DNA from 2 places in the Micromonospora sp. NBRC 107095 genome. Region 2 is predicted to be linked to the other one. Evidence: predicted binding sites of a transcription regulator. Region 2 holds the regulator's gene; the other holds the start of a gene.
The links. Region 2 encodes HrcA, which represses chaperone genes, less so after heat shock. Its sites were predicted from a motif close to GGTTNGCACNCTCNNNNNGAGNGTGCNAACC; they were not measured.
Positions count from the first base shown of each region.

Region 1: a site for HrcA is predicted at 12,718-12,748, ahead of groES (co-chaperone GroES). Genes of this name have one in related genera too.

Region 1 covers NZ_BSTU01000006.1:2,265-17,118, reverse strand. Annotated here, with positions in the region: gene QSK15_RS25750 (alpha/beta fold hydrolase) at 1-210, shown strand, start outside; gene tsaE (tRNA (adenosine(37)-N6)-threonylcarbamoyltransferase complex ATPase subunit type 1 TsaE) at 207-689, shown strand; gene ung (uracil-DNA glycosylase) at 756-1,457, shown strand; gene QSK15_RS25735 (helix-turn-helix domain-containing protein) at 1,498-2,202, opposite strand; gene tsaB (tRNA (adenosine(37)-N6)-threonylcarbamoyltransferase complex dimerization subunit type 1 TsaB) at 2,591-3,268, shown strand; gene rimI (ribosomal protein S18-alanine N-acetyltransferase) at 3,265-3,747, shown strand; gene tsaD (tRNA (adenosine(37)-N6)-threonylcarbamoyltransferase complex transferase subunit TsaD) at 3,740-4,786, shown strand; gene QSK15_RS25715 (hypothetical protein) at 4,801-5,055, shown strand; gene QSK15_RS25710 (DUF4142 domain-containing protein) at 5,088-5,828, opposite strand; gene QSK15_RS25705 (DUF1707 SHOCT-like domain-containing protein) at 5,953-6,249, opposite strand; gene QSK15_RS25700 (ROK family protein) at 6,269-7,450, opposite strand; gene QSK15_RS25695 (sugar ABC transporter permease) at 7,473-8,735, opposite strand; gene QSK15_RS25690 (ATP-binding cassette domain-containing protein) at 8,732-9,550, opposite strand; gene QSK15_RS25685 (sugar ABC transporter substrate-binding protein) at 9,665-10,756, opposite strand; gene ybaK (Cys-tRNA(Pro) deacylase) at 10,936-11,415, opposite strand; gene QSK15_RS25675 (THUMP-like domain-containing protein) at 11,426-12,622, opposite strand; gene groES (co-chaperone GroES) at 12,888-13,196, shown strand; gene groL (chaperonin GroEL) at 13,267-14,854, shown strand, end outside.
Region 2 covers NZ_BSTU01000003.1:608,459-623,312, reverse strand. Annotated here, with positions in the region: gene QSK15_RS19705 (sugar ABC transporter substrate-binding protein) at 37-1,323, shown strand; gene QSK15_RS19700 (carbohydrate ABC transporter permease) at 1,320-2,306, shown strand; gene QSK15_RS19695 (carbohydrate ABC transporter permease) at 2,303-3,133, shown strand; gene QSK15_RS19690 (MOSC domain-containing protein) at 3,205-3,846, shown strand; gene QSK15_RS19685 (helix-turn-helix domain-containing protein) at 3,927-4,523, shown strand; gene QSK15_RS19680 (hypothetical protein) at 4,523-4,894, shown strand; gene QSK15_RS19675 (ABC transporter ATP-binding protein) at 4,891-5,811, shown strand; gene QSK15_RS19670 (ABC transporter permease) at 5,811-6,608, shown strand; gene QSK15_RS19665 (phytanoyl-CoA dioxygenase family protein) at 6,713-7,615, opposite strand; gene QSK15_RS19660 (hypothetical protein) at 7,838-8,698, opposite strand; gene QSK15_RS19655 (SDR family NAD(P)-dependent oxidoreductase) at 9,019-9,783, shown strand; gene QSK15_RS19650 (enoyl-CoA hydratase-related protein) at 9,831-10,640, opposite strand; gene hemW (radical SAM family heme chaperone HemW) at 10,660-11,883, shown strand; gene QSK15_RS19640 (DUF4870 domain-containing protein) at 11,932-12,555, opposite strand; gene hrcA (heat-inducible transcriptional repressor HrcA) at 12,781-13,803, shown strand; gene dnaJ (molecular chaperone DnaJ) at 13,879-14,854, shown strand, end outside.

The DNA of each region.
Region 1 (14,854 bases), on a different contig from region 2:
CTGGCGGCGACTCCGGTGCTGGTGGTGGTCGGCGACAAGGACATGATCACTCCGGTGACACACTCCGAGGAGATCGTCCGCCGGTTGCCGCACGCCGAGTTCGTGAAGATCAAGGACAGCGGTCACGTGGTGATGTTGGAGCACGCGGACGAGGTCAACGCCGCCCTGGCGCGGTTCCTGGAGTCATTGCAGAGCGGGGAGGAACGGTGAGTCACGTCGTCAAGCTGCCGGCCGTCGAGGACACCCGGGATTTCGGCCGACGGCTGGCCGGGCTGCTGCGCGCCGGCGACCTGGTGTTGCTGACCGGCCCGTTGGGTGCCGGCAAGACCGCGCTCACCCAGGGTATCGGCTCCGGGCTCGGTGTCCTCGGGGACATCACGTCGCCGACCTTCGTGATCGCCCGGGTGCACCGACCCGACCCGGCCCGGGGCGGTCGGGTGGCACTGGTGCACGCCGACGCTTACCGGTTGGGTGACGCCACCGATCCGCGCGCCGAGATCGACGACCTGGACCTCGACGCGTCGGTGGACGACTCGGTGACAGTGGTGGAGTGGGGCGAGGGCCTGGTGGAGCAGTTGGTGGACGCGCATCTGCGGGTCCGCATCGACCGCCGCGACGACGACACCCGCATCGTGGAGCTGGACCCGATCGGCGGCGACTGGGCCCGGCGGCTCGCCGATCTGGGCTAGCTCGGCGGCTGTCGTACCCGATGCCTAGAGTGCGGGGGTCCGACCCGCGCTGTGAGAGGTTCCTCAATGCCCGACGACGCTCCCGCCCTGGATCTGCTGGCCCTGCTGCCGGAGCAGTGGCGTGCCGTGCTCACCCCGCACCTCGACCCGGCCCGCACCGCCGCGCTGGGCGAGTTCGTCGCCCGGGAGTACGAGACCCAGACCGTCTTTCCACCGCTGGAGGATCTGTTCTCGGCCTACCGGCTCTGCCCGCCGCAGGGCACCCGGGTGCTGATCCTGGGGCAGGATCCCTACCACCGGGCCGGGCAGGCACACGGGTTGAGCTTCAGCGTCCGTGACGGGGTGACCGTTCCGCCGTCGTTGCGCAACGTCTTCAAGGAGCTGGGCGAGGACGTGGGTGTTCCCAAGCCGCGTGGCGGCAACCTCAACGGTTGGGCCGCCCAGGGTGTGCTGTTGCTCAACGCGGTGCTGACCGTCCGGCAGGCCACCCCTGGCTCGCACGCCAACGCCGGGTGGGAAGAGTTCACCGACGCGACGATCCGCGCACTGGACGCGGCACCGGAGCGGGTGGTCTTCCTGCTCTGGGGTGGCTACGCCCGTAAGAAGGCCGCGCTGGTCACCAATCCGCAGCACGTGGTGCTGGAGGCAGGCCACCCCAGCCCGATGAACCCGCGTGGCTTCCTGGGCAGCCGTCCGTTCAGCGCCGCCAACAAGGCGCTCGCCGACGCCGGCCTGCCCACCATCGACTGGGAGCGCACCGCCGGCTGACCGGGGACTCGGCCGGCGGTTGGTTCGACCGGTAGTTGGCTCAGCCGTCGCTGGCCAACTGCCGGCCCCGGTAGCGGCGTAACAGTTCGGCGGAGCGTGGCTCGCTCAGCTCCAGTTCGACAAGCGGCACCACCTGGTAACTCCGCCCGCCGTGGCATACCTCGATCGTCTCGGGCAATTCGTCGCACATCGTGGCCCTGATCTCCCCGTAGCGAGTCGACCACAGATGGTCGCCCGGTTCCTCGGGCTCCAACCACACCCCGCCGAACTCACCCCAGCGGGCGTTCCACCGCTGGCCGTAGTTCGTCTCCAGCCAGCGGGTGAACGGCTTGGAGTCCTGCCAGCGCAGGGCGATCTCCAGCGCGTCGACCGGCACCGGCGCGCCCTGTAGCAACGCCGCGGTGCATCCGGTGATCACCTGCGGGAAATCGGTGAGCCGATCCAGTAGCCGATCCAGCCCCAACCCGTCGATCCGCTCGGCGATCGGCCGGGCGGCCAGGTCGTCGATCTGGGCGTCGAGGTGCGCGTCCAACGGCTCGACCCCGACCACCAACTGCACGTCCATCGCGGCAAGCAATCGCTCCAGCACCGGGAGGGTCGGCGCTCGCTCACCGCGTTCGAACCGGGCCACCACCGCCTGGTCGACCTCGGCCAACGCGGCCAACTGACGCTGGCTCAGCTCGCGCAGCTGTCGTTGATGCCGTACTTCACCGCCGAGAAGGGTGACGAGGCGAGTAGATGACATGTCGGCATGGTCTCCCACCGGCGAGATGCCCGGGATCCCGCTGCGGCAGGTCGGCGACTTGCGGTGCGATCCGCGCGCCCCGCAATCGCTGGCGCATGACCTGCCGGGCCTCGCTTCGATGAGCGTGATGTCTGTGGGTCATCACGATGACTCACAGACATCAGGCTCGTTAGCGAATGTGGTTGCAGGACTCGTCAGTGGCTAGGCATTGGGCGCGGCGGCCGACGGCGGCGGCGGCAGCCTGCGGCGGGGCAGTCTGCGGCGGGACGGGACGAGGCGGGACGAGGCGGGACGAGGCGGGGCGGGACGAGGCGGGGCGGGGGCCACAGGCGGGTGGTGGGGCGGGGCGTGACCGGGGCGCGGGGCGGGGCGGCTAGGCTGGCTTACCGTGCTCGTACTCGTGGTGGACAGCTCGACCCCCGCGGTCACCGCGGCGCTGGTGGAGGTCTCGGCAGACGGCGTGGCGTCGCGGGCGCAGCGGTGCACTGTCGATGCCCGCGCGCACGGTGAGCTGCTCGCGCCCCAGGTGGACGCGGTCCTCGCCGACGCCGACGCGCGCCCGCGTGACCTGACCGCCATCGTCGCCGGGCTCGGCCCGGGACCGTTCACCGGGCTGCGGGTCGGGCTCGTCACCGCCGCGACCATGGGTCAGGTGCTCGGCATCCCCACGTACGGTGTCTGTTCCTTGGACGCCATCGGCTACCCGGCGGCGTCCGGCGCGCCCGTCCTGGCGGGCAGCGATGCCCGGCGCAAGGAGCTCTACTGGGCCGTCTACGACGGCGCCGGTCAGCGGATCGTCGGGCCTGAGGTGTCCGCACCGGGGGTCGCCGCCGCGCGCGCCCGCGAACTGGGCGCGACGATCGCTGTCGGTGACGGGGCGCACCGGTACGCCGAGGTCCTGGACCTGCCCGTCCGGGTCGAGCCGCGCTACCCGGACGCGACAGTGCTGGCGCTGCTCGCCGCGGAGCGGATCCGGGCGGGCGCGCCCGGCGAGCGGCTCACCCCGCTCTACCTGCGCCGCCCCGACGCGGTGGCGGCGACCGGCCGCAAACCGGTCCTGCCATGACGGCGGTACGGCTCGAACCGTTCCGCTGGTGGCACATCGACGACGTGCTGCCGATCGAGGCGGACCTCTTCGGCGCCGAGCAGTGGTCGCCCGCCATGTTCTGGAGCGAACTCGCCAACGGGCACCACTACCGGGTCGCCGTTGACCAGGACGGTTCGGTGCTCGGGTACGCCGGGCTCGCCGGCGTACCCCCGGACGAGGTCTGGGTGCAGAACATCGCCGTCCGCCGGGACGCCCAGCGGCGGGGTGTGGGCCGCGCCCTGCTGGAGGAGTTGCTCGCCGAGGCGGCCCGGCGCGACGCCCGCAGCGCCCTGTTGGAGGTCGCCGTGGACAACGCCGCGGCACAGCGGCTCTACGCGACGTACGGGTTCGAGCCGATCGGGGTGCGCCGCGGCTACTACCAACCAAGCAACACCGACGCGCTGGTCATGCGGCGCGACGCCGAGCTGACCGGGGACGGACCACGCGACCATGGCTGACGAACCACTGATCCTGGGTATCGAGACCTCCTGCGACGAGACCGGCGTCGGCATCGTGCGGGGACACACCCTGCTGGCCGACGCGCTCGCCTCCAGCGTCGAGGAACACGCCCGGTTTGGGGGTGTGGTGCCGGAGGTGGCCAGCCGGGCACACCTGGAGGCCATCGTGCCGACCATGGACCGGGCGCTGACCGAGGCGGGCGTCACGCTGGCCGACATCGACGCGATCGCCGTCACCTCCGGGCCGGGACTGGCCGGTGCCCTGCTGGTCGGTGTCGCCGCCGCCAAGGGGTACGCGCTCGCTGCCGAGAAACCCGTCTACGGCGTCAATCATCTCGCCGCCCACGTCGCGGTGGACACCCTTGAGCACGGCCCGCTGCCCGAGCCCGCCATCGCGCTGCTGGTGTCCGGCGGCCACTCGTCCCTCCTGCTCGTCGACGACCTGGCCCGGGGCGTCACCCCGCTGGGCGCCACCATCGACGACGCGGCCGGCGAGGCGTTCGACAAGGTCGCCCGGCTGCTCGGGTTGCCGTTCCCGGGCGGTCCGCCCATCGACCGGGAGGCCCGGGCCGGCGACGCCGCCTCGATCGCCTTCCCCCGGGGTCTGACCGCCGCCAAGGACCTCGCCGCCCACCGGTACGACTTCTCGTTCTCCGGTCTGAAGACGGCGGTGGCCCGGTGGGTCGAGGCTCGTCAGCGCGCCGGCGAGCCGGTGCCGGTGGCCGACGTGGCCGCGTCCTTCCAGGAGGCGGTCTGCGACGTCCTCACCAGCAAGGCGCTCGCCGCCTGCCGCGCCCAGGGCATCGAGACCCTGGTCATCGGCGGGGGAGTGGCGGCGAACTCCCGACTGCGGGCGATGGCCGAGCAGCGGGCCGAGAAGTACGGCATCCAGGTCCGGGTGCCCCGGCCGAAGCTGTGCACCGACAACGGTGCGATGGTGGCCGCGCTCGGTTCGCACCTGGTCGCCGCCGGGGTCGCGCCGAGCCGACTGGACCTGCCGGCCGATTCGGCGATGCCGCTGACCACTGTCAGCGTGTGACGGAGGCGGCGGACATGATCGTGCGGATGTGGGAGGCGCGCGCCGAGGCGTACGGCGTCGCCGACCTGATCACCTGGGTGTGCGACACCGCCCTGCCCGAGGTGGAGCACGACCCGCTGCACGTCTCCAGCGAGGTCTTCTCCTCCACCGACCACCGAGTGGTGGTCATCTCCAAGTGGCGCAGCAACCCGCGCCCGCTGCCGGATCCGCCGGCCCTGTTGGTGGCCCGCGCCCCGCACTCCTGGGACTTCACCCAGGTAGACCGCTGACGCGAGCCACCAACCGCTGCCACCGCTGACCGTCAGCTGCGGCGCAACATCCGGTACGTGGCGATCCCGCCGGTGCCCAGCGCGGCGAGGAAAACCAGCCAGACGACAGTGCTGCTGACCCCGACCTGGGGGCCGGTGTTGGCGGAGGCGGCGGCCAGCAGCCCGTCCTCACCCGGGGCGGGCAGCGCGGCCGGCGGCAGCTCCGGCCAGCGGACCAGGCCGGTGCTCTCCAGCATCTGCATGTGGTGCTGGACGAATCCGTTGGCGTCCTCGCAGAGCTTGCGGACGGTGGCGTCCCGGGTGCTGGCCCGTACCGCCCCGATCACCGGGAAGATCTTGCCGTGGGCGACCCGGAGCCGGGTGACGAAGATCTGGTCGAAGCGGGCGCCGGACGCCTTCTGCATCTCGGCCAGCCAGCCCTTCTGCTCGGCCGTCGGCTCCGAGGGGATGGTCGCGCCGAGTTTGTTGGCCGCCTCCACGACGAGTTCGTCGAGCTTCTGGTGCTCGTTCGCGATGCCGGCGCCGATCTCCCGGACCTTGGCGGACTGCCCCTTCTCGGCGGCCATCTGGCCGGCTGGCATCTCCCACAGCCCGGCCAGCCGCACCCCGTTGAGCAGTGTCATGTCGGCGGCGTTGAGCTGCTGGCCGCCAGCGGGCGCGGCGACGGCCACTCCGGGCAGGACACCGACCCCCGCGATGATCGCGATGAGCAGCAACGCCGCACGGTGGGTCCGATTGCCCAGTCGGCGATGGGCGGATCTGAGCGGTGCCATGTCTGTGGTGCCTCCTCGGTCCGGACCGGAACGCGTCTGGACCGGGCAGCCGTACCTGCCGGTTGCCCGTCCGCCCACTGGTACGGACTGATCGCACGATCAGTTCACCGTCGGGCGGCCCGGATCAGCGGGTGACGGCGAGCAGGCCGCCGAGCAGCAGCAGGGTGAGCGCCGCGGCGGCGAAGACCATCAGCAACTCCTGACGCCCGCGCCCGACCGGATTGGCATCGACGACCGGGTCCGGCAGGGCCGGTAGGTCGCGGGTCAGCGCGGCCAGGTCACCGAGGGTGCGCGCCGTCCACACCGCACCGGCCCGCTCGGAGAACTCGTCCAGGGTCAGCCGGCCCGCCGCGGTGTGCTGGTGCAGCGCGGCGACCACCCGGTTGCGGTCGTCGTCGGAGGCGCGCAGCTCGACATCCACGCCGGACAGCGTACGCGGCTCAGCCCACGTCGAGGGGGTCCGCGAGGAGCCGTTCGAAGGCCAGCTCGGCGGCGCCGATCAGGGGCGCGTCACCGCCCAGTTTCGGGGTGCGTAGCCGGACGTGTTCCAGGCAGGCACCGAGCGCGTTGGAGTTGAGCCGACTGCGGATCTGGGCTGCCGCCGCGAGGTAGAGGTCACGCATGGTCCCCCCGAAGATGACCATCTCGGGGTTGAAGATGTTCACCAGGTTGGCCACCCCGAAGCCGAGCCAGTCGCCGGCCTGACGGACCGCCGTCTGGGCCCGGGCGTCTCCCCGGTCGGCCGCGTCGAAGACCTCCAACAGTGCGTCGCGGCCCCGGGCGTCGGAGCGGCCGGCGGCGTGCAGGAGGCCGTGCTCGCCGATCTCGGTCTCCCAGCAGCCCCGGGCGCCGCACTCACACTGCTTGCCGTCGCGGACCACCTTCATGTGGCCGACCTCGCCGCCGTACCCGCCGTGGCCGGTCAGCCGACGTCCACCGGCGATGATGCCGGCCCCCACGCCGACGTCGCCGTACAGGTAGAGGACGTTGTCGCAGCCCGCCGCCACACCCCGGGCATGCTCGGCGAACGCGGCGACGTCGGCGACGTTGCCCACGGTGATCGGCACGGCGATGCCCAACTCGTCGGCGAGGGCCGCGCCGATCGGCTCGTCCACCCAGCCAGTGGTGGGGCCGAGCCGGACCAGACCGTCGTCCCGGCGGACCATGCCGCAGACCGCGACGCCGGCACCGACGCAGATCGCGTCCGCCGGAACCGTCTGCTGCATCTCCTTGACCGCGCCGGCCAGCAGCGGCGCGGCCTCCGCGGCCAGCAGGCCGCGCGGCCGGTCCAGATCCCGGCGGTCCAGGACCGCGCCGCCCAGCCCGATCCGGGCCGCGCGCAGGCGGTCCACCTCCACCGAGTACGCGTACGCGTAGACCCGGGCCGACTCGGGCCGGACGACAAGTGACGGTCGTCCGGCCCGGCCGGTTTCCTTCGGTGCCCCTTCGCTGACCAGCCCCACTGCGGACAGGTCGGCGGTGAGCGCGCCGATGGTGCTGCGGTTGAGGCCCAGCGTGGTGGTCAGTTCGGCGCGTGTGGTCGCCCCGTGGACGTGCACGTGCCGCAGCAGGGCACCGAGGTTCTGCCGTCGGACGTCATCCTGGCTCGGTCCTGGGCGCATGCTGGTGCTACCTCCCGCGCGGTCAGCGGGTGCCGGTGGCTGCCGCGCGGCGGCGGGAGAGCGCGTCGACGCTGGCGGCGAGCAGCAGCACGACGCCGGTGACCACGTACTTGACTCCCGCGCTGTACCCCATCAGGCCCATTCCGTTTTCGATGACCGCGACCACCGCGCCACCGAGCACGGCGTCGAGGACGCGGCCCTTGCCACCGAAGAGGCTGGTGCCGCCGATCACCGCCGCGCCCACCGCGTAGAGCAGTACGTTACTGCCCCCGGTGTTCGGGTCGACCGAGTTGGCCCGGCTGGCCGCCACGATGCCACCGATGGCGGCCATCGACGAGCAGATCATGAAGACCGAGATCCGGATCCGGTCGACCTCGATGCCGGCCCGCCGGGCGGCTTCCCGGTTGCCGCCCACGGCGTAGATGTGCCGGCCGTAGCTGGTGCGTTGCAGCACGAAGGTCCCGATGACCAGCAGCACCGCGATGACCGGCACGACGATCGGCACGCCCTTGAGTGAGCTGATCAGGACGTTGCGGCTGCGCTCCAGGTTGAGCACGTACACGGCGGTGCCGAGGATGACGGCGAGCCCGCCGATCCGCAGCGCCACCACCGCGATCGGGTCGGTGATCAGACCGCGGGCCACCCGGGTGCGGTGACGCAGCAGTTGCACCGCCGCGTAGCCGACGACCGCGACGGCGGTCAGCGCCCAGCCCACTGTGGGGGCGAGGTTGCGGTTGGCGATGGCGACCAGCACCTCGTCGCGGACGGAGATGTTGGTGCCCTCCTTGACGAGCAGCAGCACGACGCCCTGGAAGGCGAGGAAACCGGCGAGGGTGACCACGAAGGACGGAATGCCGATCTTCGCGACCAGCATGCCGAGCGTGGTGCCGATGACCACGCCGGTGGCGATCGCGGCGAGCACGGCGACCCACCAGGGGTAACCGAGCACGGTGACCACATTGGCCAGCACCGCCGCGCAGACCCCGCTGGCGAAGCCGGCGGAGAGGTCGATCTCGCCGAGCAGCAGCACGAAGACCAGACCCATCGCGATCAGCGTGACCGCCGCGCCCTGGGTGAAGAGGTTGGCGAAGTTGCCGGCGGACAGGAACGACGACGGCCGCATGATGGCGAAGACGGTGCAGAGCACGATCAGGCCGAGCACGGCCGGCAGCGCGCCGACGTCGCCACCCCGTACCCGACTCAGGTAGTTGCGGACGTGGCCCCCGACGGTCGGCGGGGGTGTGACGGCGGCGGGGCCGTCCTTCCGCACGGCGGTGGTGGTCATCGGACGCCTCCTGAGATCGAGTCGGCCGGCTGCGGGCCGTCGCCGTTGCTGCCCGGGTCGGTGGCGAGGCCGAGCCCGCCCGAGCGCCCGGCGGTGATCAGCTCGACCACCTGGGCGTGGGTGATGTCGGTGGTCTTCACCTGGGCGACCATCTGGCCGAGGTACAGCGCGGCGATCCGGTCGGAGACGGCGAAGACGTCGTTCATGTTGTGCGAGATGAGCACCACGGCCAGGCCGTTGTCGGCGAGGCGGCGGACCAGTTCGAGCACCTGGGCGGTCTGTGCCACGCCGAGCGCCGCGGTGGGCTCGTCCAGGATGACCAGCTTGCTGTTCCAGAGCACCGCCTTGGCGATGGCCACTGTCTGGCGCTGACCGCCGGAGAGGCTGGAGACGTGCTGGCGAAGTGAGGTGACGGTGCGGATGGAGAGCCCCGCCAGCGTTTCGGCGGCGAGCTGTTCCATGGTCGGCTCGTCCAGGACGATGCCGCTGCGCTTCTCCCGGCCGAGGAACATGTTCTGCACGATGTCCAGGTTGTCGCAGAGCGCGAGGTCCTGGTAGACGACCTCGATGCCGAGCGTGGCGGCGTCGCGGGGGCTGCCGATGTGTACCGGTTCACCGTTGAACAGGAACTCTCCGGCGTCGATGGGGTGGATGCCGCTGATGCACTTCACCAGGGTCGACTTGCCGGCGCCGTTGTCGCCGACCAGTGCGGTCACTTCGCCCGGGTGGACGGTCAGGGCGACGTCGCGGAGCACCTGGACGGGACCGAAGCTCTTGTCGATCCCGCGGAGTTCCAGCAGGGGAGTCGCGGACACGGGGGTCTCCTTCTTAAGGGAGGGTCGGGGCCCGTCCGGCGGGCGCCGCCCGGCACGGGAGGGTGCTCCCGTGCCGGGCGGCGATGGTCGTCCCGGCGGGTACTGCGGCGTCGGTCAGCTGATACCGGCGTCGGCGCAGAGCTTGGCGTACGCCCCGGCGCAGACCTCTTCCTTGGTCACGTAGCCGTCGGCGATGACGTCCTTGACGTTCTCCTTGTAGATGGCCTTCGGGGTGAGCAGCACCGACGGGACGTCGCGGCCACCCTCCGGGTCCTTCACCGTCTGGCCGGTGTCCTTCTTCTCGCCCTTGGCGAGCGCGATGGCCAGGTCGGAGGCGGCCTTGGCCTCTTCCCGAACCGCCTTGTAGACGGTCATGCACTGGTCACCGACGAGGATGTTCTGCAGACCCTCGGTGCTGGCGTCCTGCCCGGTCACCGGCACCTTGCCGTTGAGCTTGTTCTTCTTCAGGATCGAGATGGCCGCGTTGCCGAGACCGTCGTTGGCGGCCAGCACGCCGTCGATCTTGCCGTTGGCCTTGGTGAGCTGCTGCTCGAAGATCGTCGCGGCCTGCGCGTTGTCCCACGCCGGCACCGCGTCCTCGGGGCCCTTGACGTACTCCTTGGAGTCGAACTTCGGCTTGAGCACCGAGTCGTAGCCGGCCTTGAACAGGGTGGCGTTGTTGTCGGTGGGGGAGCCGTTCAGGTACGCCACGACGGGGTTCTTGACGCCCTTGTCGGTCAGGCACTTCGACAGGCCCTCGCCCTGGAGCTTGCCGACGGTCTCGTTGTCGAAGCTGACGTAGTACTGGGCGGAGCCGCCGAGGGTGAGCCGGTCGTAGTCGATGGTGGCGACGCCCTGCGACTTGGCCTTGTCCAGCACGGCCTTGCCGGTGCCGGAGTCCAGGTTGACGATCATCAGGGCGGTGACGCCACTGGTGATCATCTGGTCGGCGATGGTCTGGAAGGCGGTCTTGTCGTTCTGGGCGTTCTGGATGTCGTACTGGACGCCGGCGGCCTTGAACGCCTCCTCCAGGAACCGACGGTCCGCGGTCTCCCAGCGGGCCGAGGACTTGCTGTCCGGGAGGATGACGCCGATCTTGGGGGTCTTGGCGGCGGCGCCGTTGTCGCCGGAGTCGTCGCTGCAAGCGGTCAAGCCGCCGGTCGTGAGCAGGCCCACGGCGGCGATGGTGAGGATCCCCTTACGCATGTGCAGGGTCCTTTCGGAGGTGGGGGAGGTGTTGTTTTGTTGTGTCCGGCAACGTATTTCGCGTCACACCGGCTCCACAAGACCGCGCAGGTGCCTAGTTTGTTGGGAGCGATAACAATTCAGCAACGCGACTGTTACTCCGCGGGTATCCCACGGGGAAGGCGACGTAACGACCGTCGTCAGCTGGTCTGCAACGCCGCGGTGCGGGCGTCGGTGAGCGCCACCAGATCCGCCGCTGCCAGTTCGAGTTGCAGTCCGCGCCGACCAGCCGAGACGTAGATCGTCGGCAGCCGCAGCGCGGACTCGTCCAGCACCGTGGGCAACCGCCGACGCTGCCCCAGCGGGCTGATCCCACCGCGTACGTAGCCGGTTGCCCGCTCGGCGACCGCCCGATCCGCCAGCGCCGCCCGCTTGCCGCCGACCGCCGCCGCGAGCGCCTTGAGATCCAGCTCGCCGGTCACCGGAACGACCGCCACGGTGAGCGCCCCGTCGACAGTGGTCACCAGCGACTTGAACACCCGCTCCGGCGCCACGCCGAGCGCCACCGCCACCAGCGCGCCGTAGTTCGGGGCGTCCGGCGACACCCGGTACGGATGGGTGCGATGCGCGATCCCGCGCTTGACCAACAGTGCCGTCGCCGGCGTGCCCTGTCCCGCCACGGCGACGACGTTAGTGGACCGGCCGGCCGATGAGCACCGTCGGTGCGCCGTCGACCCGGGTGAGCACCAGGCTCGCCGCCTCGTCCCCGGCCAGCCGCAGGTCCTTGCGGAGCTGCTCCGGGACGAGCGCCGAACCCCGCTTGAGGATCTCCACGCGGCCCACCCGGCGGTCCCGCAGCAGCGCCCGCAGGCGCTTGAGCGAGAACGGCAACACGTCGGTGATCTCCAGACAGCGCGCGTACGGGGTGCGGGTCGGCTGGTCGGCGTAGAGGTAGGCGATGCTCGGATCGGCCAGGGTGGCACCCAGCTCGGCGGCCAGCTCGGCGACGAGATGCGCGCGCACCACCGCCGGCTCCGGGTCGTACAGGTAGCGGCGTACCGGCCCGACCGGCGCCTCGGCGGCACCCGAGCCGGTGAGCTGGTGACGGTGGATCTCGGTGCCCCGCTGCCGGTAGAGGGTGGCGCGGCGGGGCACCTCCGCCAGCTCGCCGCACCACAGCGCCGCCTCGACCAGGTCACCGTCGACACCGACCCACTCGGCCTCCGCCCCGGCCGGGATGAGCGCGTGGTCCAGGCCCGGCGCCACCTTCACCACGGTGCGCGGCACCCGCTCGGCCAGCCCGGTCACGAAGTCCCACGGCGGCGAGTAGGCGCGCGGGTCGAAGATCCGCCGCCCGGTGCCGCTCGTGCGGCGGGCCGGGTCGCAGAAGACGCCCTCGACGCCTGACACGTCGAACCCGGTCGCGTCGCCGCACTCGACGGTGAACAGCTCGGCCAGGCCGGCCGCGGTGGCGTTGGCGGCGGCCATCGCGGCGGTCACGGGGTCGGCCTCCACCCCGTACACCCGGATGCCGGCACGGGCGGCGGCCAGCGCGTCGGCCCCCAGCCCGCAACCGAGGTCGGCCAGCGTGCGCACGCCGGCCGCGGACAACCGGGCGGCCCGACGGTCGGCGACCACCCGGCGGGTGGCCTGCTCCAGGCCGGGGCGGGTGAGGAACATCCCAGCGGCGGCCGGACCGAACTTGCCGACCGCGCGGTGGCGCAACTCGGCCTGGGTGAGGGCCGCCGCGGCCAGCGTGGGCGGCACCCCGGCCGCGCGCAGCGCCGAGGCCGCGGCCAGCGGGTCACCGCCGGCCAGCCCGGCCGCCGCGGTGAGCGCGGCCGACCCCTCAGGGGTACGCAGCGCCGCCAGCTGATCGAGATCCACCCGGCCATTGTCCCGGCCGAGCCGGAAATCCTGGCTGGCGGGGCGCGACGCGCTGGCACTCTCCTTGACGGAGTGCTAGCCACGGAATAACCTGCGATTAGCACTCTCACCCTGAGGGTGCCAGCTTCCGGGTCTCGCGACCCGGGTGCGCACGCCAGGCGGACCGGCACCCGCGACGACGGCACCGCCCGGTGGCATGAGGCAGATTGACGCTGGCCAGCCCCGCTGGTCAGCAACGAAACCAGTACCCCAGGAGGGTATGCCCGTGACTACCGCGACCAAGGTTGCGATCAAGCCGCTCGAGGACCGCATCGTGGTCCAGGCGAACGAGGCTGAGACCACCACGGCGTCGGGCATCGTGATCCCCGACACCGCCAAGGAGAAGCCGCAGGAGGGCACCGTCCTCGCTGTGGGCCCGGGGCGCGTCGACGACAACGGCAACCGGGTTCCGGTTGACGTGCAGGTCGGCGACACCGTCCTCTACTCGAAGTACGGCGGCACCGAGGTCAAGTACGCCGGCGAGGAGTACCTGGTGCTCTCCGCCCGCGACGTCCTCGCGGTCATCGAGAAGTAAGCAACCGATCAGTGCCACTGCCCCGGTCCGGCTCGCCGGGCCGGGGCAATGGCGCTTCGAAGGGACATTCATGGCGAAGATCCTGAGCTTCTCGGACGACGCCCGGCACCTGCTGGAGCACGGTGTCAACGCCCTCGCGGACGCGGTCAAGGTCACCCTCGGCCCGCGCGGGCGCAACGTCGTCCTGGACAAGAAATTCGGTGCGCCGACGATCACCAACGATGGTGTGACCATCGCCAAGGAGATCGAGCTCACCAACCCGTACGAGAACCTTGGCGCGCAGCTGGTCAAGGAGGTGGCGACCAAGACCAACGACGTCGCCGGCGACGGGACCACCACCGCGACCGTGCTGGCCCAGGCCATGGTCCGCGAGGGTCTGCGCAACGTGACCGCCGGGACCAACCCGGCCGGCCTCAAGCGGGGCATCGACGCGGCGGCCACCAAGGTCTCCGAGGCGCTGCTCGGCAAGGCTGCCGAGGTCACCAGCAAGGACTCGATCGCCAACGTGGCGACGATCTCCGCGCAGGACTCCACGATCGGCGATCTGATCGCCGAGGCGATGGAGCGCGTCGGCCGCGACGGTGTCATCACCGTCGAGGAAGGCTCGATGCTCACCACCGAACTGGACGTGACCGAGGGTCTCCAGTTCGACAAGGGCTTCATCTCGCCGAACTTCGTCACCGACCTGGAGAGCCAGGAGTCCGTCCTCGAGGACGCGTACATCCTGGTCACCACCCAGAAGATCTCGGCGATCGAGGAGCTGCTGCCGCTGCTGGAGAAGGTCCTGCAGAACAGCAAGCCCTTGCTGATCATCGCCGAGGACGTGGACGGCCAGGCGCTCTCCACCCTGGTGGTCAACTCGCTGCGCAAGACCCTCAAGGTCTGCGCGGTCAAGGCCCCGGGCTTCGGTGACCGGCGCAAGGCGATGCTCCAGGACATCGCGATCTCCACGGGCGCCGAGCTGGTCGCCTCGGAGCTGGGCTACAAGCTCGACCAGGTCGGCCTGGAGGTGCTCGGCACCGCCCGGCGCGTCGTGGTCGACAAGGAGAACACCACGATCGTCGACGGCGGTGGCCAGAAGGCCGACGTCGCCGACCGGGTGTCCCAGATCCGCAAGGAGATCGAGGCCTCCGACTCCGAGTGGGACCGGGAGAAGCTGGCCGAGCGGCTGGCGAAGCTCTCCGGTGGAATCGCCGTCATCAAGGCCGGCGCGGCGACCGAGGTCGAGATGAAGGAGCGCAAGCACCGCATCGAGGACGCCATCGCGGCGACCAAGGCCGCGGTCGAGGAGGGCACTGTGCCCGGCGGCGGTGCCGCCCTGGTGCAGATCCTCTCGGTGCTCGACGACGACCTGGGCTTCACCGGTGACGAGAAGGTCGGCGTCTCGGTCGTGCGCAAGGCGCTCGTCGAGCCGCTGCGCTGGATCGCCCAGAACGCCGGTCACGACGGCTACGTCGTGACCCAGAAGGTCGCCGACCTCAGCTGGGGCAACGGCCTGGACGCCGCCAAGGGCGAGTACGTCGACCTGGTCAAGGCCGGCATCATCGACCCGGTGAAGGTGACCCGCAACGCGGTCACCAACGCCGCCTCGATCGCCGGTCTGCTGCTCACCACGGAGAGCCTCGTGGTCGACAAGCCGGAGCAGGCCGAACCGGCCG
Region 2 (14,854 bases):
AAGGTTAGCTTCAGGCGGCACGAGGGGAGAAGTGGCGTGAACAGGTGGAAGCGGTTGGCCCCGGTCACCGCCATGGTGGCCTCGGCCGCGATGGTGCTGACCGGCTGTGGGGGCTCCGGCGACGACGCGGCCGACGACAGCAAGCTCACGGTCTGGATGATGGGCGAGGGCGGGGACGCGCAGAATTCCTTCCTCGACGGGGTCGAGGCCGAGTTCCGTCAGAAGCACCCCGACACCGATGTGGTCGTGCAGTACATCCCCTGGCTGGAGGCGCCCAAGAAGTTCCAGGCCGCGCTCGCCGGGGGCGAGGGACCGGACATCACCGAGCTGGGCAACACCGAGACTCAGGGGTGGGCCGCCCAGGAGGCGCTCGCCGACGTGAGCAGCCGGATGGGTGGCTGGGCGGACGGCAAGGACCTGCTGCCCGACCTGGTGCGCAACGCGCAGCTCGACGGCAAGCAGTACGGCGTGCCCTGGTACGCGGGTGTGCGGGCCATCTACTACCGCACCGACTGGTTCGCCGAGGCCGGCGTGCAGCCCCCGAAGACCTGGGACGATCTGGTCAGCGTGGCCAAGGCCGTGCAGGCGAAGAAGAAGGGCACCTACGGCATCGCCCTGCCGGGCAACTCCGAGCTGCCCTTCTACTCCTTCCTCTGGGGGGCCGGCGGTGAGATCGCCAGCAACCAGGGCGGCACCTGGAAGTCCGGCTACACCACGCCGGAGGCGCAGCGGGCGGTCAAGTTCTGGACCGACCTGGTGACCGTCCACAAGGTGGCCCCGCCGGCCGCCGCGGGCTGGAACGAGATCGACGCGCGTACCCAGTTCGCCACCGGCAAGGCCGCGATGGCCTTCGCCGGCAGCTGGCAGCAGGGCGCCATCAAGAAGGACAACCCCGAGATCGAGAAGGTCTGGGGCACGTTCCCCATCCCCGGCCCGGACGGCAAGGCGGCACCCGGTTTCGCCGGTGGGTCGGACGTGGCGATCTGGAAGGACAGCGAGCGGCAGGACCTGGCCTGGGACTACCTGACCGTGCTGCTGAACAAGAAGAACGCGCAGAGCTTCGCGAGCAGCCTCGGCTTCTTCCCGGTCTACCAGGATCTGGTGTCCGGTGACGCGTACGCGAACGACAAGGTGATGGCGGCGTTCGCCACCACCATGCAGAACACCAAGCTCACGCCGCTCACCCCGAAGTGGGTGGAGGTCAGCCGGACGAAGACGGTGACCCAGGCGATGAACAGCTCGGTCATGAAGGGTCAGAAGACGGTCGAGAAGGCCACCGCCGACGCGGCCACTGAGATGGAAAGCATCCTCAACGCCAAGTGACCACGCTGACCGAGGTGCCGGAGACGGCCGCCGCGCGGGAGACCCCCGCGCGGCGGCGTCGCCGGGTGGACCGCCTGCCCTACCTGCTGCTCCTGCCCGCCCTGCTGATCATCGGGGTGCTGCTGCTCTGGCCGCTCGGCCAGGTGGTGGTGATGTCCTTCTACCGGTTGAACAGCGTCCGGCAACTACGCGGCGACCGGGAGTGGCCGTGGGTGGGGCTCGGTAACTACACCGACATCCTCTCCGATCCGTTCTTCCTGACCGTGCTGCGCAACACGGTGCTGTTCGCCGCGGCCAACGTGCTGCTCACGATGGTGCTCGGCACCCTGGTGGGGTTGCTGCTCAACCGGCTCGGTCGCAAGATGGCGACGTTCGTGGCGAGCTGCGTGATGCTCGCCTGGGCCACGCCGGCGCTGACCGGCACCATCGTCTGGAAGTGGATCTTCGACGACACGAGCGGCCTGGTCACGTGGTTGTTCAACGCGTTGCCGGACGGCCTCTCGAACGGCCTCTTCGGGCGCAGCGACTGGACCGGCTACGGCTGGTTCAACTCGCCATTGCTCTTCTTCGCCATCCTCACGCTGGTGGTGGTCTGGCACTCGTTCCCGTTCATCGCGGTGAGCGTGCTCGCCGGGCTCAAGAGCGTGCCGAGTGAGCTGCACGAGGCGGCCCGGGTGGACGGCGCCAGCCCGTGGCGGGTCTTCTGGAAGATCACCTTCCCGTTGCTGCGCCCGGTCTTCGGAATCCTGATCGTGCTCTCCACGATCTGGGACTTCAAGGTCTTCACCCAGCAGTTCGTGCTGGCCGGCGGCACCCAGGACCGGCCGACGTTCATGCTCGCCATCTACTCGTACGCCGAAGCTTTCTCTCCGCCGCCGAAGTACGGGCTCGGCGCGGCCATCGCGGTCATCCTCACGCTGATCCTGCTGGTGGTCACCGGCTTCTACGTACGCATGGTGCTCAGGCAGGAGGACGAGTCGTGAAGAAGGTCGCCCTCAACGGCGCCGGGCTGCTGGTCGCGCTCTTCGCGGCGTTCCCGGTCTACTGGATGATCTCCACCTCGCTGAAGCCGAGCCGGGAGATCTTCTCGTCCACCCCGCAGCCGGTGCCGACCCACCCGACGCTTGAGCACTACCGGGAGATCCTGACCGGCAACCTGATCCCCGGCGTCAGCTTCCTCGACTTCTTCCTCAACAGCGCACTCGTCGCGGTCTCGACAGTGGTCCTCAGCGGTCTGGTGGCGTTGCTCGCCGCGACAGCTGTGGCCCGGTTCCGCTTCAAGCTCCGGACCAGCTTCCTGATCATGCTGCTGGTGGTGCAGATGATCCCGCTGGAGGCGTTGGTCATCCCGCTGTTCCTGATGATCCAGCGGCTCGGGCTCTACAACACCCTGCCCAGCCTGATCCTCACGTACCTGGGTTTCTCGCTGCCGTTCGCGGTCTGGATGCTGCGCGGCTTCGTCGCGGCGGTGCCGAAGGAGTTGGAGGAGGCGGCGGCGATCGACGGGGCGAGCCGGGCCCAGACCTTCCGCCGCGTGCTCTTCCCGCTGGTCGCGCCCGGCCTGGTGGCCACCAGCATCTTCTCCTTCATCACCGCGTGGAACGAGCTGATCTTCGCGTTGACGTTCATCAACGACCAGGGCAGCTACACGCTGCCGGTGGCGATGACCTTCTTCTTCGGTCGCGACGACACCAACTGGGGGCCGGTGATGGCCGCCTCCACCCTGTTCACGCTGCCGGTCATCATCTTCTTCCTGCTGGTGCAGCGACGGATGGTCTCCGGCCTGGTGGCCGGTGCCGTCAAGGGCTGAGGGCCGCCCTCGGTACCGGTGGACGATCTTGAGGGCGGGTCGACCCGCTGGCCCCCGCTAGGCTGACCGTCATGACGGGCAGGGTGGCAGCGGTGAACCTCGGCGTGGTGACCGAGGCGGAGTGGGCCGGCGACGCGAGCGGGCGCAGCGGCATCGACAAGCGGCCGGTGGACGCACCTGTGCTGTTCCGCGTCGACGGGGTGGTTGGCGACTTCATCGGCGAGCGGGCCCACCACGGGGGCGAGGACCAGGCGGTCTACGCCTACGCGGAAGAGGACGCCGCCTGGTGGGCCACCGAACTGGGGCGCGGTATCGGGCCTGGCGGCTTCGGCGAGAACCTCACCACGTACGCGGTGGACCTGACCGGCGCGGTGATCGGTGAGCAGTGGCAGGTCGGATCGGCAGTGCTCCAGGTGACCAAGCCGCGCACCCCCTGCACCACGTTCGCCGGGTTCTGGGGCGTACCCGATCTGATCAAGCGGTTCACCGTGCGGGCGTCGCCCGGGGCCTACCTGCGGGTGCTGCGCGAGGGGGAGGTGGGCCCGGGTGACCCGGTCGAGGTGGTGGACCGGCCGGCGCACGGGGTGACCATCGGCGAGGTGTTCCGGGCCACCAGCCTGGAGCCGGAGCTGCTGCCCCGCCTGCTGGAGGCACCCGACCTGCCGGAGTCCATCCGGGACAAGGTCCGCCGGCGTCTCGCCACCCGTAGCTGACATCGAGAGCCTAACCGCCCACCCGGTGGAACGCCCCGTTCCGTTATCACTATCGATAGTGATAACGTTCGGTTGTGGAGATGTCGAGAGAACGCTGGGCGGACCTGGCGCTGCACCCGGTGCGGATCCGGATCCTGCGGGCGGTCGCGGGCACGCGCCTGACCACACAGGGCCTGCTCGAGCTGCTGCCCGATGTCCCACAGGCCACGATGTACCGGCACCTGGCGATCCTGGTGAAGGCCGGGCTGGTCGAGGTGATCGATGAACGCAGAGTGCGCGGTGCCGTCGAGCGGGTGTACGCGTTGCCCGCGCGCGGCGCCACGCTCGATCCCGCGGCCCTCGCCACGGCTACGCCGGAGGACCACGCCCGTTACTTCACGGCGTTCATGTCGAGCCTGCTGTCGGAGTTCTCCCGCTATCTCGCCCGGGAGCGGATCGACTTCACCGCCGATGGCGTGGGCTACCAGCAACTCGTGCTGCACCTGACCGACGCCGAACTGGGCGAGTTCGCCGCCGGGCTCAACGCACTGGTGGGCCCGTTGCTCGGCAACCAGCCCGGCGGCGGGCGGATACCGCGACTGTTGGCGACCGTTCTGCTGCCCACCGATCTGCCGACGGCCGACAGGCGCGCACCCGCGTCGACTGACGAATCCGACACGACGAGAGGGGAAGAGTGATGGCATCGGTCATGGTGACCAACGATGTGATCGACATTCGGTTCACCGGATGGGAGCGGGTCTGGGTCGGGCGGGAGCAGTTCGCACCGCCCCTCACCGCGGTGCGGCAGGCCGCCCTGGTGGACAACCCGCTCCGCCTGGCCCGTGGCGCCCGCCGCGGGTACGTGGTGTCCGGCTTCGCGAAGATCGGAGTGTGGGGCCTGTACGGCGGTCCTCGGCAGCTCGTGGCGGCCCGCCGGGCGGAACCAGGGCTGCACCTCGTCCTGGACCGGGCGGCGGCCGGCGGCGAGTTCGACGAGGTGGTGCTCTCCAGCCCTGCCGCGCCGGGCCTCGTGGAGACGATCACGCGTGCCATGGCGGCCCGCGCGTGACCGGCGACCACCTCGCGATCGAGGTGTCGCGCCTGACGAAGCGCTTCGGTGACGTCACCGCCGTGAATGATCTGAGCTTCACCGTGCGGCCCGGCGTGATCACCGGGTTCCTCGGCCCGAACGGCGCCGGCAAGACCACCACGATGCGCATGATGACCGGGCTGGTGTCGCCGACCGGTGGCACCGCCACGATCGGCGGGCGGCCGTACGGCCAACTGGCCCGGCCGTCGCGCACGGTCGGCGCCGTGTTCGACGCCAACGCGTTCCACCCTGGACACACCGCCCGTGACCACCTGCGCGTCTACGCCGCGATGGGCGGATACCCGGACAGCCGCGTCACCGACCTGCTCGACCTGCTCGGCCTCGCCGAGGCTGCACACCGGCGCACCCGAGGATTCTCCACGGGCATGCGACAGCGGCTCAACCTCGCCACAGCGTTGCTCGGCGACCCCCGCGTCCTGCTGCTGGACGAGCCCGGCAACGGCCTGGACCCGGAAGGCGTGTCATGGCTGCGCGGCTTCCTGCGTCAGTTCGCCGACGAGGGTCGCACCGTCCTGATCTCCAGCCACGCGCTCGGCGAGATCCAGCAGCTCGTGGATGACGTCGTGGTGATCCGGCGTGGCGAACTCGTCGCCGCCGGGCCCTGGTCCCGGCTCGCCGGCCCGCCGGCGGTGCTGGTCACCTCACCCGACGTGGACGCGCTCGCTGCCGTCCTGACGGCCGCCCCGGCCAACGGCGGCCCGGCACCGCACGTCGAGGCCGTCGGGCCCGACCGGCTGCGGGTACGGGGGCTGGACGCGCCGGTCATCGCCGACCTCGCCGCCGCCCATCACGTGCGGGTGCACGAGCTGGTCGTCGAGACCACCAGTCTCGAAGAACTCTTCCTCCACCTCACCAGGGACAAGGCGGTCAACTGATGAACCTCCTGATCAGAGCAGAGTTCCGCAGGCTGCTGGCCACCCGAATGTGGGGCGGCCTACTGCTCACCGCGGCTGCGCTGGGCGGCGGCATGTTCGGGGCCATGGCGCTGGCGGGGCCGGAGAACTTCGACCCGCCGATGCCCGGTCTGGACACCGAGGCCGGCCTCCGCGCGATCCTCGGCATCCTCGGCTACACCGCGTTCGTGCCGGCCGCAGCCGGGGCCCTCGCGGTCACCTCCGAGCACCGACACCAGACCGCTGCGGTCACCTTCCTGTTCGCGCCGCGCCGCGGGCGGGTGCTCACCGCCAAACTCGCCACGTACGTGGTGGTCGGTCTCGCCTACGGGCTCGTCCTCGCGGGCACCGCCGCGGTGGCGCTGTTCGTCGTCGCTGCCGCCCGCGGCGTCCCACTCGGTCTGCCCGCCAGCACAGTGCTGGCGCTGCTCGGCCGTATCGCCGTCGCGATGGTGGTCTACCTGCTCCTCGGGGCCGGGGTGGGCGCCCTCGTCCACCACCAGATCGCGGCGCTGTGTGTCGTGACCGGCTATCTGTACGTGGGGGAGCCGGTGCTGATGATGATCCCGGGTGTCAACACGCTGTACCCGATCCTGCCCGGCGGAGCCACCGCCGCGCTCACCGATTTCACCTATGTCGCCGACGCCATCTCCGCGGAACTCGGCAGCGGCGCCGTCCACCTCCTCCCACCAGGGGCCGGCGCTCTCCTGCTCACCGCGTACGCGGTGGCCGCCTCTGCGATCGCCGTGTTGCTGCCCCTGCGCCGGGACGTCAACTGACCGTCCCGTGCCGCCGGGACGACACGCCAGTGCCCGGTGGCCCGGAAGCGGATACGGAACGGCCCCCGCCAACGGTGGCGGGGGCCGTTCTCAGACGCAGGTGATCAGCGCAGCCAGGGGATGCTGCGGTCGAGCAGACCGCGCTCCTTGAGCTCCTTGCGCAGCGGGATCTCGTCGTCGACGTACCCGTCCCAGTTGATGCCCCAGTAGTTGGCGGTGTGGGTGCCCTCACCGATCAGCTGGCGCTGGACCGGGGTGCGGTTGCGGTACCACTCGCCGTTCACGTCGGGGTGCAGCTCGTCCAGCGGACGGATCCACCGGTAGGTGTAGCCGACGAAGAGCATCTTGCGGGTGATGGTCGACAGGTTCGTCGAGCGGGAGTGCCACTGCCGGCGGTCGAAGATGAAGGCGTCGCCCGGGTTGGCGGTGATCTCCACCGTGCCCTCCGGGTCCGGGTTGTGCACGCTGAGGTCCTTGGGACGGTCCAGCGAGTTCCACAGGTGGCTGCCCGGGATGACCTTGGTGGCGCCACGGCCGGTCTCGGAGAGGTCCGACAGCACGTACGCGACCTTCAGCGAGAACATCGGCCGGGGCAGGTTCGGGTCCATCGTCTCCGGGTCGGAGTTCTGCCGGTACCCGTCCTGGTGCCAACCCCAGTACGGCTTCTCCGGCTCGGCGGCCGGCGGGGTGACGTCCAGGTGGTTGTGGTGGGTGTAGATGTTCCAGCCGGCCAGCCCCCACATGTACGGGAAGGCGATCGGGTGGGTCAGCAGCTCACCGAAGAGCTCGTCGCGCTCCAGGAAGCCCAGCAGGTGCAGGGTGCCGTCCTTCTTGGTGGTGCCCTTCGCCTGCTCCTCGGCGTAGACGCGGTCGACCGCCGCCTCCAGCGCCGCCCGGTGGTCCTCGGTCAGGACGTTGCGCAGCAGGAGGAAACCCTGCTCGTGGAACTCCTTGCGGTCAATGTCGCTGATCGGTTCGTAACCGGTCCGGTCGCCGTAATCGAACACCGCGTCGTACCCCTCCCCATGAGGTGAAACCTTTTCTGGCACAGGCCGCCGATCGTAACGCGGTGGCCCAGGCATCGGGGAGGGTGTGTTGGGGGATTGGGCCGCAGCGGGACCCCACGCAGCGAGAGAAACGCACAGAGTGAGATCAAGGCGATCAATAGCCGGATTTCATGCATATTGCCGGATTGTGCGGTCACTGCCGGTTAGGAGATCCGGGTCGGGTCAACCCTCGTTGAACACCTCGGCCACCACCTGCCCGGCCGGGCTCTGCTGCCCGTCCACCCGGCCCCACGAGCCGTTGCGCGCGGTCCACTCCAGGTCGCCGAAGCGGACCCGTTTCACCCCGTGGTCCTGGGCGTGTGACACCAGCCAGTGCGCGTACCGCCAGCCGTCGCGTTGGTCGCCCGGGGTGACCGCCAACCCCGTCGGGTCGGTCGGGTCGGTGCCCTTCAACCCCCAGTCCAGCACCAGGTTGCGGGTCAGCTGCGCCGCCGCCGCCGCGCCGTACATCGCCGGGGTGCGCCCCACGGTGCAGGCGACAGCGCCGCTGGCGTCGCCGAGCAGTGCCCGGCTGAGCACCTCGGAGTCGTCGGCCCACTTCTGGTACGCCTCGGGGAACGCCGAGCGTTGCACCCGCTGGGCGGCATCGGTGACCCGCATCTTCTCCCAGCCGCGCACCTTCTTGAGGGCCGCGTAGAACCGGTTGGCCGCGTAGCGCGGATCGCGGATCTGCGCCGGGGTGCCCCACCCCTGGCTCGGTCGCTGCTGGAACAGGCCGACCGAGTCGCGGTCGCCGTCGGCGAGGTTGCGCAACCCGGACTCCTGGTACGCGGTGGCGAGCGCGACCACGACGGCCCGCTCGGGCATCCCACGCTTCGCGCCGATCGCCGCGATGGTCGCCGCGTTGGCCATCTGGTCGGCGTCCAATGCGACCCGGCCATCGGCCTGCACCGTGCACTTCCGGGCCACCAGCGGCAGCGTGAGGTTGTCGCCGACCTGCCGTACGACGAGCCAGATCGCGATCACGGCGACGAGGATGAGCACCACTCCACCCGCCACGGTTGCCCGAGTTCGCACCCACACCCCCAGATCGACAGTCCGCCAAGCGTACGTCCCCGCACGCCCTCTCCGGGTCGTCCGAGCGGTTCGGGCCCGACTCGGGCGCCTCGGACCGGTTCGGACCGGCTCCGTTGTCGCGTACCGGTTGGCGACGTTCCCGCTTCGGTGGCGATCTCACCTGCTCGCTGGTTCTGTCACCTGCCCGGTGCCGGGTTGTCGGGAGCGTCACTGGGTACGCGACGGCGGGAAGCGATTGACCAATCAAGGACTTAACCCTGTTGACATGTCAATCCGACTGACCGCCACCACCTGGGCGAGTCGGTCACCGAACGAGGAGGAGTGTCATGGGAATGCTTGACGGCAAGGTCGTGCTGATCACCGGCACCGGGGGTGGTCTGGGCCGCGTCGCAGCGCTGGCCTTTGCCCGCGAGGGCGCGAAGGTCGTCGGGGCCGACCTCCAGGTCGCCGGAAACGACGAGACGGTCGACCTCGTCCGCCGTGCCGGCGGCGAGATGACCGGCATCGCGCCGGTCGACCTCACCGACCCCGAGCAGGTACGCACGCTCGTCGACGACGCTGCCGCCGCCTACGGCGGGCTGGACGTGGTCTACAACAACGCGGCAGCGCTCCGCTTCGGCCCGATGCCCGACTTCTCCGTGGCGGACTGGCGCTACACCATCACCGGAGAACTCGACATTCCGTACTTCGTGTCGAAGTTCGCCTGGCCGCACCTGGTCCGGCGCGGTGGCGGCGTCATCATCAGCGCCGCCTCCATGGCCGGGACGATCGGCGGCCACGTCCCGCCGATGGTCGGTCACACCGCCGCGAACGCCGGCATCATCGGGATGACCCGGCAGCTCGCGCTCGAAGGCGCGCCGCACGGGATCCGCGCCGTGGCGGTCAGCCCCGGGCCCACCCTCACCCCGGCCAGCGAACGCGACCTCGGTGACAACCAGGAGGCGCGGGACGCCATCACCGCCAAGACGCTGCTCAAGCGCTTCGCGCGCCCCGAGGAGGTCGTCGAGCTGGTGGTCTTCCTCGCCTCGGACCGGGCGTCGTACATCACCGGGGCGAACTACCCGGTCGACGGCGGCGCGACCGCCTGGTGATCCCACCGACGACCGGGGTGCCGCCAACCGAAGGCGGCACCCCGGTCCTACCCGGCATGGTCAGCGGAAGCATCGTCCGGAGCGGGCACCCACCGAGCCAACCTCTTCTCGCGGAACGCGGTGACCCCCTCACGTCCCTCGTCGGACAGGAAGTAACCGGTCGAGACGGCGGAGAGCCGGGCCAGCTCGGCACGCAGCTCGGCGGTGGCCGGCCGGCGCAGCAGATCCTTCGCGCCGGCCAACGCGCCCGGCGCGCCGCGCACCAGCGAGTCGCAGTAGCCGCGCACCGCGTCGTCCAGCCCGTCCGCCGGGACCGACGCCGTGACCAGGCCGATCTCGGCGGCCCGGCGACCGTCGAAGGTGTCGCCGGTCAGGTACAGCTCGGCGGCGGCGCGGGGGTGCAGCCGGGGCAGCACGGTCGCCGAGATCACCGCCGGGATCACCCCGATGCGGACCTCGGTGAACGCGAACGTCGCCTCGTCGGCGCAGACGGCCAGGTCGGCGGCGGCGATCAGGCCGAGCCCACCGGCCCGCGCCGGCCCGGCCACCCGAGCCAGCACGGGCTTCGGGCACTCCCAGACCGCGGCGAGCACGTCACCCAACATGCCGGCCGGCACCGTCCCGCTGGCGTACGCCATGGCGGTCTCCTTCAGATCCGCCCCGGAGCAGAAGACCGGGCCGGTGTGGTCGAGCACGATCACGCGGACCGCCTCGTCGGCCACCGCGTCCGTCAGCCCGGCCAGCAACTGGGTCATCAGAGCCGTGGAGAGCGCGTTGCGGTTGTGTGGGCTGTCCAGGGTGAGGGTGGTCACCCCACGGGCCGTGGCGACCCGCACGAGGACGTCGGGAGAGGTCATGCCGGGCACACTAGTGGCCATGCCCGGCGTCCTTCCAGATGGTGAGACCGTCCCCGTCGACGGATCGTTGCCCGCCACCGCCACCGCAGCGGTCGGCGCGCGCGGCTTCGGCGTGTACGTGCACGTCCCGTTCTGCGCCAGTCGCTGCGGCTACTGCGACTTCAACACCTACACCGCCGCCGAGCTGGGCGGCGGTGCCAGCCGCGAGGGGTACGCCGACACCGTCCTGGCCGAACTGGCGCTCGCCGCCCGCGTGCTGGGCGACAACCCACCGCCCCGGGTCGACACCGTCTTCGTCGGCGGTGGCACGCCCACCCTGCTCCCCGCCGACGACCTGGCCCGCATCCTCGACGGCATCGACCGCACCTGGGGGCTGGCCGCCGACGCCGAGGTGACCACCGAGGCCAACCCCGAGTCGGTCACCCCGGAATCGTTGAAGCTGCTGCGGGCGGCCGGCTACACCCGGATCTCGCTGGGCATGCAGTCCGCCTCCCCGGGGGTGCTGGCGATCCTGGACCGTACCCACAGCGCCGGCCGGGCCACCGCGGCCGCCCTGGAGGCGCGCGACGCCGGGTTCGACCACGTCAACCTGGACCTGATCTACGGCACACCGGGGGAGCGGGCCGAGGACTTCGCCGCCTCGCTGGAGCAGGTCGTCGCCGCCGGGGTGGACCACGTGAGCGCGTACGCCCTGATCGTCGAGGACGGCACCCGGCTCGCCGCCCGGATGCGGCGCGGCGAGCTGGCGTACCCCAGTGACGACGTGGCCGCGGACCGCTACCTGGCGGCGGAGGCCGCGCTCGACGCGGCCGGGTTCTCCTGGTACGAGGTCTCCAACTGGGCCCGCAGCGAGGAGGCCCGGTGCCGGCACAACCTGCTCTACTGGACCGGTGCGGACTGGTGGGGCCTCGGCCCGGGCGCGCACAGCCACGTCGGCGGGGTGCGCTGGTGGAACGTCAAACACCCCACGACGTACACCCAGCGGTTGGCCGCCGGTGCGTCTCCCGGGCTGGCCCGGGAGGTGCTCACCGTCGACGAGGCGCACATGGAGGACGTGATGCTGCGGCTGCGGCTGGCCAGCGGTCTCCCGCTGGCGGTGCTCGACGCCGCCGGGCGGGCCGGTGCCGAGCGGGCGCTGGCCGGCGGACTGCTGGCCGCCGACGGGTACGCCGCCGGCCGGGCGGTGCTCACGCTGCGCGGGCGGCTGCTCGCCGACGCGGTCGTCCGCGACCTGCTGCCCTGAGCGGGGGCGGCGGTGTGCCGAACCGGCCGGGGGAGCGGCCGGTTCGGTTCACTTGATGAAGTTGGCGGTCATCGGGTAGCGGTACGGGGTGCCCTCGTTGGCCTTCACGCCGGCGATGATCCCGAACAGGATCTGGATCACCACGACGGCGATGCTGGGCAGGAAGAGCAGGCACCAGCTCACGAAGAGCAGCACGAACGCGATGATCGACCAGAGGATCTGGAAGTTCAGGGCGGCGAGGGCGTGCGCCCGGACGGTCGGCGACTGCTGGCCGCGGGCCAGGTAGGCGATGAGCGGGGCGACGAAGCCCAGCGGACCGAAGCTGATCAGCGCGCCGAGCGCGCCGCCGAAGTGGGCGACCAACGCCCAGGTCTTGTCCTCGTTGTTGGCGTAGCCGCCGCCGGGGCCGCCGTAGGCCCCACCGGCCGGATAGCCGCCGGGCGGGTAGCCCCCGGGCGGGGGATAGCCGCCTGCCGGAGGGTAGCCACCTGACGGCGGTTGGTCACCGGTGGGCGGCGGATAGCCACCGGCCGGGGGATAGCCGGCCGGGCCGGGCGCGCCGGACAGTGGTGCGGTGGGCGGCTCGGCCGACGGGAACGGGCCCGGGGAGGTCGGCTCCGGCGGGTAGTTGCCGGGCTCACCCGAACCGGGAGGGCGAGGAGGTTCAGTCATGGATGTCACGGTAGGGGCCCGTGGCAACGTCGCACCAGAGCGACACCGCCCGGCAGTGCGGGCCGATCGGCCCAGTGCGGTGGCGCGGGCCGCACCGACCGGTGGCCGTTGATCATCGCGTCGGCGGGCCTGCCGACGTAGACTGGCACTCGCTACAGTCGAGTGCCAGGACGGCTCGGCCGGCCCAGGGCGCCGGCGGCCGACGTGCGACAGGAGGTGCGGAGGATGGGTCTCGACGACCGGAAACTCGCAGTGCTCCGCGCCATCGTCGAAGACTACGTCTCCACCCAGGAGCCGGTCGGTAGCAAGGCGCTGGTCGAGCGGCACCAGCTCGGGGTCTCCCCGGCCACGGTCCGCAACGACATGGCCGTGCTGGAGGAGGAGGGTTACATCCGGCAGCCGCACACCAGTGCCGGCCGGGTGCCCACCGACCGCGGCTACCGCCTCTTCGTCGACCGGCTGTCCCGGGTCAAGCCGCTCAGCCCGGCCGAGCGGCGGGCCATCGAGCGCTTCCTGGTCGGCGCCGTCGACCTCGACGACGTGGTGCACCGCACGGTGCGGCTGCTCGCCCAGCTCACCCGGCAGGTCGCCGTCGTGCAGTACCCGTCGCTGGCCCGCTCCTCGGTGCGTCACCTGGAGCTGGTGCCGATCTCCACCACCCGGCTGATGCTCGTCATGATCGCGGACACCGGCCGGGTGGAGCAGCGACTCGTGGAGCTGCCCGGGCCGGTGCCCGCCGACGACGTCACCGACCTGCGCCGACTGATCAACGAGAAGCTCGCCAACGCCCGGCTGTCCGAGACGCCACCGCTGGTGCAGGCGCTGGTCGAGGAAGCACCGACCGGGCTGCGCCCGACCATGACCACGCTCGCCAGCGTGCTGCTGGAGACGCTCGTCGAACGGCACGAGGAACGGATCGCCCTCGCCGGCACCGCCAACCTCACCCGGGGTGGCCTGCTCGACTTCCAGGGCTCGCTGCGGCCGATCCTCGAGGCGCTGGAGGAGGAGGTCGTGCTGCTCAAGCTCATCGGTGAGACCGAGCCGAGCACGACCCGGGTGCTGATCGGCGACGAGAACGAGTTCGACAACCTGCGCGCCGCCTCGGTGGTCAGCACCGGGTACGGCCCGGGCACCACCATCGTGGGCGGCCTCGGGGTGCTGGGGCCCACCCGGATGGACTACCCCGGCAACATCGCCACGGTGCGCGCCGTGGCACGCTACGTGGGCGAGTTGCTGGCCCAGAACTGATTGGTCAGGGCCGATGCGGCCGGCTGCGGCCGCCGACCGGCGCAACGCGAGACGAACATGAGGACACGGAACGCAGTGGCCAGGGACTACTACGGCATTCTCGGTGTGAGCCGGGAAGCCTCCGATGACGAGATCAAGCGCGCCTACCGCAAGCTGGCGCGCCAGTTCCACCCGGACGTCAATCCGGACCCGGAGGCTCAGGAGAAGTTCAAGGACATCAACGCCGCGTACGAGGTCCTCTCGGACGACCGGAAGCGGCAGATCGTCGACCTGGGTGGCGACCCGCTCGCCCCGGGCGGCGGCGCCGGTGGCCCGGGCGGCCCCGGTGGAGCCGGCCCGTTCGTCGGCTTCCAGGACATCATGGACGCGTTCTTCGGCGGTGCGGGCGGCGGCGCCCGCGGCCCCCGGCCGCGTACCCGCCCGGGAGCCGACGCGATCCTGCGGCTCGAACTCGACCTGCACGAGACGGCGTTCGGCGTCGAGGCGCCGATCACCGTCGACACCGCTGTGCTCTGCACCACCTGCTCCGGTGCCGGCACGGCCGCCGGCACGCACCTGGCCACCTGCGAGGCGTGCGGCGGCCGGGGCGAGGTGCAGTCGGTGCAGCGCACCTTCCTCGGCCAGGTGGTCTCCGCCCGGCCGTGCACCGTGTGCCAGGGCTACGGCACCACCATCCCGCACCCCTGCCCGACCTGCGCCGGTGACGGCCGGGTCCGCACCCGCCGCTCGCTGACCGTGAAGATCCCGGCCGGGGTCGAGGACGGCATGCGGATCCGGCTGGCCCAGCAGGGCGAGGTCGGCCCGGGCGGCGGCACCGCCGGCGACCTCTACGTGGAGATCCACGAACGTCCGCACGACGTCTACTCGCGCAAGGGCGACGACCTGCACTGCCGGGTCACCGTGCCGATGACCGCCGCCGCGCTCGGCACCCGGCTGACCATCAAGACGCTGGACAGCGAGGAGCCGGTCGACGTCAAGCCCGGTACCCAGCCGGGCAGCACGCTGCGGCTGCGGGCCCGAGGCGTCCCGCACCTGCGCGGCACCGGCCGGG